Linked DNA regions of Skermanella sp. TT6. The protein of the gene in region 2 interacts with the protein of the main gene of each other region in a pairwise test. Links are inferred from orthologs where the notes say so. Each region holds a gene or a part of one and is shown on either strand. Other genes may lie near its edges.

Region 1 (3,427 bases), 3.0 Mb from region 2 along the record:
GCCGGGATGACGGACGAGCGCCATGTCGGCGTCGTCAGCCACTGGGGCTTCATCCGCGCCCTGACCGGGGAGGAGGTGACGAACTGCGCCATCGTGGAGTTCGACCCCCGCGGGGCTGCGGCCGAGGCGCCTTCCCGGCCGTGACCCGGCGGCACCCGTTCATTGCCGTGCCCCGCGGTTCCGTGCTAGCCACAGCACCAGACGCGCAGAACCGATACGAACCGCGCATGCGCCATTTCCACGCGCTCACCAGGAGATCACCATGACCGACCAGTCCGGCGCCGGCCAGAGCCGCCCCACCGCCCTGCCGATCGTCATCAACGCCCAGTACGTCAAGGACTTCTCGTTCGAGAACCCCAACGCCCCGCAGACCCTGCTGCCCGGCCAGCCGGCTCCCCAGGTCTCGGTCGGCGTCGATGTCCGCAGCCAGCAGGTCGGCGAGACCCTCTACGAGGTCGTGCTGGAGATGCGCTGCGAGGCCAAGGTCGGCGAGAACACCGCATTCCTGGTCGAGCTGTCCTATGCCGGCCTGTTCACCCTCCAGGGCCTCGCCGACGAGCATATCCGCCCGGTGCTGCTGATCGAGGGCCCGCGCCTGCTGTTCCCGTTCGCCCGGGCGATCGTCGCCGACGCGACCCGCGACGGCGGCTATCCGCCGCTGATGATCAACCCGATCGACTTCACCGACCTCTACCGCCGACAGACCGCCCCGCAGCAGCAGACGACGGCCTGACGACCCTCTCCGGGGAGGGTGCGCGTCCCGCGCACCGTGGGCGGCAGGACGTCGCCCCTCCCACACGGAATGGAAAAGGCCTTTGCCTCTCTCCGCGAGGAGGAAGCAAAGGCCTTTTCCATGTCCGCCGGAAGCGGATTACTGGTTCATCGAGTCGAAGAACTCGGAATTGCTCTTGGTGTGCTTCAGCTTGTCCAGCAGGAAGTCGACCGAGTCCGTGACGCCCATGGGCATCAGGATGCGGCGCAGGACCCACATCTTGGAGATTGTCGCCTTGTCGACCAGCAGCTCTTCCTTCCGGGTGCCCGACTTGGTGATGTCGATCGCCGGGAAGGTGCGCTTGTCGCTGATCTTGCGGTCCAGGATGATCTCGGAGTTGCCGGTACCCTTGAACTCCTCGAAGATCACCTCGTCCATGCGCGACCCGGTGTCGATCAGCGCGGTCGCGATGATGGTCAGCGAGCCGCCTTCCTCGATGTTGCGGGCGGCGCCGAAGAAGCGCTTCGGGCGCTGCAGGGCGTTGGCGTCGACGCCGCCGGTCAGCACCTTGCCGGAGCTGGGGACGACCGTGTTGTAGGCGCGCGCCAGGCGGGTGATGCTGTCCAGCAGGATCACGACGTCGCGCTTGTGCTCGACCAGCCGCTTGGCCTTCTCGATCACCATCTCGGCGACCTGGACGTGCCGGGCCGCCGGCTCGTCGAAGGTGGAGCTGACGACTTCGCCGCGCACGCTGCGCGCCATGTCGGTCACTTCCTCCGGCCGTTCGTCGATCAGCAGGACGATCAGGTAGACTTCGGGATGGTTCTGGGCGATCGAGTGGGCGATGTTCTGGAGCATCACCGTCTTGCCGGTGCGCGGCGGCGCCACGACCAGCGCGCGCTGGCCCTTGCCCAGGGGGGCGACCAGGTCGATGATCCGCCCGGTGAAATTCTTCTTGGTCGGATCCTCGATTTCCATGTTCAGCCGCTCTTCCGGGTAGAGCGGGGTCAGGTTGTCGAAGTTGATCCGGTGGCGGACCTTGTCCGGGCTGTCGAAATTGATCGTGTTGACCTTGAGCAGCGCGAAATAGCGCTCGCCGTCCTTGGGCGCCCGGATCTGCCCCTCGACCGTGTCGCCGGTGCGCAGGCCGAAGCGGCGCACCTGGCTCGGGCTGACATAGATGTCGTCGGGACCGGGCAGGTAGTTGGACTCCGGCGAGCGCAGGAATCCGAAGCCGTCCTGGAGGATTTCCAGCACGCCGTCCCCGAAGATCGGCACCTCGTTGTCGGCGAGCTGCTTCAGGATGGCGAACATCATGTCTTGCTTGCGCAAGGTGCTGGCGTTCTCGATCTGTAATTCTTCGGCGAACGCCAGTAACTCGGCAGGCGTCTTACATTTCAACTCTTGGAGGTTCATCGGGAGCCTGTGGGGGACGGGAGCGGCAGTTGGATGCCGGGCGCAGTTGCTTGGGCAGCGCGGCAGAGATGAGGCTATCGGCCGTCGAAGCATCCCCGGGCGGGACGCTTGAGAATATGCGTTTGATTCTCGGGATTGGGCCTTCTGATGAAGATATGGTTATACGAACCCGATTGACAAGTCAAACGAAACCGGAACTGTACCGAAGCTCTATATCCGCGGATAGGCGCTCCGGTCCCGCCACGGCCACTGCGGCGGGTTGTCGCTGGGATGCCCGATGACGCAGGATTGCGCTCGTGATCCCGCCTGCCGAAACCAACTCTGGCATGGGAACAGCAACCGTGCCCCGGGCACGCAGCCAACGAACATGGAGGACATCATGACCGTCGATACCCGGTCGCGGCCGCAACCGGCACCGGCTCCGGACGGAACCGACTCCTCCGGCGTGCCGGAAGCCTGGCACGCCGTCGGCGCTCCCGAGGCGCTCCGCCGGCTGGGGACGGGCGAGCAGGGCTTGAGCGCCGAGGAGGCCGCCGCCCGGCTGGGCCGCTACGGGCCGAACCGTCTGACGCCTCCTCCCCGGCGAAGCGCCCTGGTGCGGTTCCTGGTCCAGTTCAACAACGTGCTGATCTATGTTCTCCTGGCGGCGGCGGCCATGAGCGCCGCCCTGGGCGAGCTGGTCGACGCCGCGGTGATCGTCGGCGTGGTGGTGATCAACGCCCTGATCGGCTTCATCCAGGAGGGCAGGGCGGAACAGGCGCTGGACGCCATCCGCGACATGCTGTCGCCGAACGCCGCCGTGATCCGCGACGGCCGGCGCCGGACCATCCCCGCCGAGGAGCTGGTGCCCGGCGACCTGGTCCAGATCGCCTCCGGCGACAAGGTGCCGGCGGACCTGCGCCTGATCGCCGCCCGCAACCTCCAGATCCAGGAATCGGCGCTGACCGGCGAGTCGGTGCCGGTCGCCAAGTCGATCGAGCCGGTGGCCGCGGACGCGGCGCTGGGCGACCGCGCCCCGGCGGCCTTCTCCGGCACGCTGGTGACCATGGGACAGGGGACAGGGCTGGTGGTCGGCACCGGCGACCGCACCGAGATCGGCCGGATCAGCACCATGATCGCCGGGGTCGAGACCCTGACGACGCCGCTGCTGGCCCAGATGGCGGCCTTCGGCCGGCTTCTCACCGTCGGGATCCTGGCGCTGGCCGCCTTCGCCTTCGGGGTCGGCGTCTGGCTGCAGGGTTTCGCCATGGACGACATGTTCATGGCCGCGGTCGGCCTGGCGGTCGCGGCGATCCCGGA
Region 2 (3,972 bases):
GCGCAGCATGCGGGTGCGAGCGTCGACCGAAAACTTAACTTCCTTGGCAGCCATGCCCTGGATCTCCTATATGGCGGTTGACGCGGGGTTCTTACTCGAGGACGCCCATCAGGTCGGACTCACGCATGATCAGAAGCGTGTCGCCCTCGATCTTGACCTCGGTACCGGACCACTTGCCGTACAGCACCTTGTCGCCCGCCTTGACGTCGAGCGCGGTGACCTTGCCGTCCTCGCCGCGGGCACCGGGACCGACGGCGACGACTTCGCCCTGCATCGGCTTTTCCTTGGCGGTGTCCGGAATGATGATGCCGCCGGCAGTCTTGTTCTCCTGCTCGGTCGGCTTCACGACGACGCGATCATGCAAAGGCCTGAACTTCATGGGATCTCTCCGAGATGTCTGTCGCCGGCCTTGGTGCCGGCTGTGGTGTCAGCGCTGGGTGTTAGCACTCAAGGCCAGGGAGTGCCAGCCGTATAACGGCAGATCTCCCTGCCGTCAAGCATTTCACCCCGGCAAATGGGGCCTTGCCCGATTTACACCAGGGGTGGCGGCCGATTTTCCCGGAGGCAAAATAAGGGCCGGCACCCCGGAGGGCGCCGGCCCCGAGCGTGCGGCACGCGGGTGGATCCGCGTCAGGTGGCGGGATGGTAGTCGTAGCGCCGTTCGAAACGGGCGAGGTCGGCCGGGTCGAGGGCGATCTGGAGATGGGCGAAGGAGTCGTCGTCCCGCCGTTCCAGCACGTCGCCCCGCTGGTAGAGCCAAGCCAGCGCCGCGCCGTCGTCGATCCGAACCGCGAGATCGACCGTCTGCCGGTCCATCGTCATGTGGCGGTCGAGCAGCCCGAACAGTCCGGGCAGGCCCTCGCCGGTCAAGGCCGAGACCGCCTGCATGTGGTCGTTCCGCGCCGCCTGGGCGAGCAGGGCGTCCCGGGTGGCGGCGTCGAGCAGGTCGATCTTGTTCAGCACCTCGACGACGCGGCCGTCCTGGGACGGGTCGATGTCGAGGTCGCGCAGCACCGCCTCGACGTCAGCCTTCTGGGCCTCCGTGTCGGGATGGGCGATGTCCCGAACATGAAGGACGATGCCGGCCGCCTGGACCTCCTCCAGGGTCGCCCGGAAGGCAGCCACGAGGTGGGTCGGCAGGTCGGAGATGAAGCCCACCGTGTCGGACAGGATCACCTTGCGGCCGGTCGGCAGCTCGATTCCGCGCATGGTCGGGTCGAGCGTCGCGAACAGCAGGTTCTTGGCGAACACGTCGGCACCGGCCATCCGGTTGAACAGCGACGACTTGCCGGCGTTGGTATAGCCGACCAGGGCCACCACCGGATAGGGTACCCTGTCCCGCGCCTTGCGGTGCAGGTCCCGGGTCCGCCGGACCTCGTCCAGTTCCCGCTTCAGCTTGATGATCCGGTCGCCGATCAGGCGGCGGTCGATCTCGAGCTGGCTTTCGCCGGGGCCGCCGAGGAAGCCGAAGCCGCCGCGCTGGCGCTCCAGGTGGGTCCAGGACCGGACAAGCCGCGAGCGCTGGTAGCTGAGGGCCGCGAGCTCCACCTGCAACTGGCCTTCCCGGGTCCTTGCCCGGGCGCCGAAGATCTCCAGGATCAGGCCGGTGCGGTCTATGACCTTGGCATGGAGCCCGCGTTCCAGGTTGCGCTGCTGGACGGGCGACAGGGCGTGGTCCATCACGACCAGGTCGATGGGTTCCCCCCTCTCCTCGGCGTCACGGATCAGGCCGGCGAAATGCTCCACCGTGCCTGACCCGAGCAGGGTCGACGGCTGAGGCCGGTTGACCTTGACGGCTTCGGCGTATGCTACGTCCAATTCGATCGCGGCGGCCAGTCCGACGGCTTCGTCCAGGCGCGCCTCCGGGCTGCGCATGCCGTCGTCGATCTTGGCCTCGCGCAGGATCGGATGGATCACGAGGGCGCGGCCGGTGCCCATGGCGGACCGGCCGGTGCCCTGATCGGGTGCGTTAGGTACCTTCACCTTCCTTGGGCGGCTCGAAAAGTTGAATAGGATGGGCAGGCATCACGGTCGAGATTGCGTGCTTGTAGACCAGTTGGCTATGCGCATCGCGTCGCAACAGGACGGAGAAGTTGTCGAACCACGTTATGATGCCTTGGAGTTTGACACCGTTCACCAGGAACACGGTGACCGGGGTCTTGTTCTTTCGGACGTGGTTTAAGAAAACGTCCTGAACATTTTGACTTTTTTCGGACATATGCAATCGCCCCGTTGTGATGGTTCTTGGGGCCCCATCCCAGAGCCCGGATAACATTCCATAACCCTTTTGTTGGGCTATTTTCGTTGTTCGACTGGAGTCTCCAGCGATATGGGGGCGCCAAGGCGCCGCACCAAGTCGGATACTATATCGCAAGTGTCAAACCGGTGCGCAGGCGGAAAATTCCCGAAATCGTCCGGACCGTTCCCGATCAGCATCGGGACGCATCTCCCGGCATGGGCGCACTGCATATCCACGTCTGCATCGCCGATGAACCAGACGTCGGGACCGGCAATCAACCCGCCGGGCTCAAGGGCCATGTGGATAGGATCAACCGCAGGTTTATCTTGTGGCGCATCTCCCGCTCCGACGAGCTTGCCGAAGTAGCGGTCCCAACCGAGTTGGGCCGACTCGGCCCGCAGGAAGCGGCCGGTCTTGTTGCTGACCACCCCGAGATAGACGCCCTGCCCGGCCAGCGCCGACAGCAGCCCCTCGGCACCCGGGAGCGGCTTCAGGTAATCGAGATGGTGGCGGCCGAAATGGTCGTAGAAGATGTCTCGCGCATCGGTCCAGCGGTCGCCGAACAGGCGGGGGAAGCTGTCGCGCAGGCTCTGCCGGACGCGGAGGCGGGTCTCTTCCAGGCTCCAGGGCGGCAGTCCGTGGGCGACCAGGGCGGCGTTCAGCGCGGCATGGATGCAGCCCCAGTTGTCCACCAGGGTATTGTCCCAATCGAACAGGACCGCGCGCGGCAGCCGCGTCGGGTCGCCGTCGCCAAGGGGTGCGCCCCCGAGATCCGCCGTCACGACGCGCCCGCCGTCCGGGCATATTCCAGGTAGGCCTGCCTCAGGCGCTCTCCCAGGGAACCCGGCTTGCCGTTGCCGACGGTGCGGTCGTCGATCCGCGTGACCGGCATCACGAAGGTGCTGGCGCTGGAAACGAAAGCTTCCCGCGCCCGGTAGGCTTCCTCCAGCGAGAAGGCGCGTTCCTCGAACGGGATGCCGGCTTCCCTGGCCAGCCGGATGATCGACAGGCGGGTCACGCCGTTCAGGATCAGGTTGTCGGCATGGCGGGTCACCAGGGTGCCGTCCTCGGTCACGATCCAGGCGTTGCTGGAGCAGCCCTCGGTCACATCGCCGTCCGGGTCGAGCTGCCACGCCTCGAACGCGCCTGCCTCCACCGCCTGCTGCTTGCCCAGCACCTGCGGCAGCAGCGCCACCGACTTGATGTCCCGGCGCAGCCAGCGGATGTCGGGAATCGAGATCACCTTGACCCCGTTCTCCAGCTGTTCCGGAGTCGCGAAGGCGGTCGCCCGCTTCGTCGTCATGACGAGGCTGCTGCGGGAGTGCTTCGGAAACTTGAAGTCGCGCGGGGCGACGCCGCGCGTGATCTGGAGGTAGATCGTCCCCTGGGTCACGTGGTTGCGGGCGATCAGCCGGCGCATCAGCAGCTTGAGCACGTGGGGAGCCACCGGCCACGCGATCCGCAGTTCGTTCAGCGACCGTGCCAGGCGATCCAGGTGCCCCTGCTCGTCGGCGAGCCTGCCGCCGATGATCGTGACGACTTCGTAGACACCGTCGGCGAACTGGAATCCGCGGTCCTCGACATGGACCATCGCCTCGCCATGGGGAACGAACCGGCCGTTGACATATGCGTATCGAGCCATGCTTTCCGCTTCTTTGGATGAGCTTTTCGGGATCGTGGAACGGGACGACGGAGGATCAGAAGAACTCGAGCCGAACCGCGAACATCTTCTC

What was found. The genes of interacting proteins can lie anywhere in the genome.
Region 1: the proteins of hfq (region 2) and rho interact in binary tests that used the Escherichia coli proteins (3 or more experiments, as listed by UniProt). The link is inferred for Skermanella sp. TT6 from one-to-one orthologs.

The regions. Positions count from the first base shown.
Region 1 is NZ_CP067420.1:5,651,569-5,654,995, forward strand. What follows is about bases 1-2,899. They hold rho (transcription termination factor Rho), read right to left. Parts: upstream 2,129-2,899; coding sequence 872-2,128; downstream 1-871. Other genes in these bases: IGS68_RS26315 (histidine phosphatase family protein), read left to right, coding at 1-144; secB (protein-export chaperone SecB), read left to right, coding at 263-733; IGS68_RS26330 (cation-transporting P-type ATPase), read left to right, coding at 2,508-2,899. Outside these bases: more of IGS68_RS26330, read left to right, coding at 2,900-3,427. UniProt on the Escherichia coli protein: Facilitates transcription termination by a mechanism that involves Rho binding to the nascent RNA, activation of Rho's RNA-dependent ATPase activity, and release of the mRNA from the DNA template.
Region 2 is NZ_CP067420.1:2,671,921-2,675,892, reverse strand. Bases 595-3,510 are described here. They hold hfq (RNA chaperone Hfq), read right to left. Parts: upstream 2,219-3,510; coding sequence 1,970-2,218; downstream 595-1,969. Other genes in these bases: IGS68_RS12565 (D-amino-acid transaminase), read right to left, coding at 3,018-3,510; IGS68_RS12570 (HAD family hydrolase), read right to left, coding at 2,296-3,021; hflX (GTPase HflX), read right to left, coding at 631-1,938. Also shown: groL (chaperonin GroEL), read right to left, coding at 1-54; IGS68_RS12585 (co-chaperone GroES), read right to left, coding at 92-379; more of IGS68_RS12565, read right to left, coding at 3,511-3,881; Trk system potassium transporter TrkA, read right to left, coding at 3,937-3,972. UniProt on the Escherichia coli protein: RNA chaperone that binds small regulatory RNA (sRNAs) and mRNAs to facilitate mRNA translational regulation in response to envelope stress, environmental stress and changes in metabolite concentrations.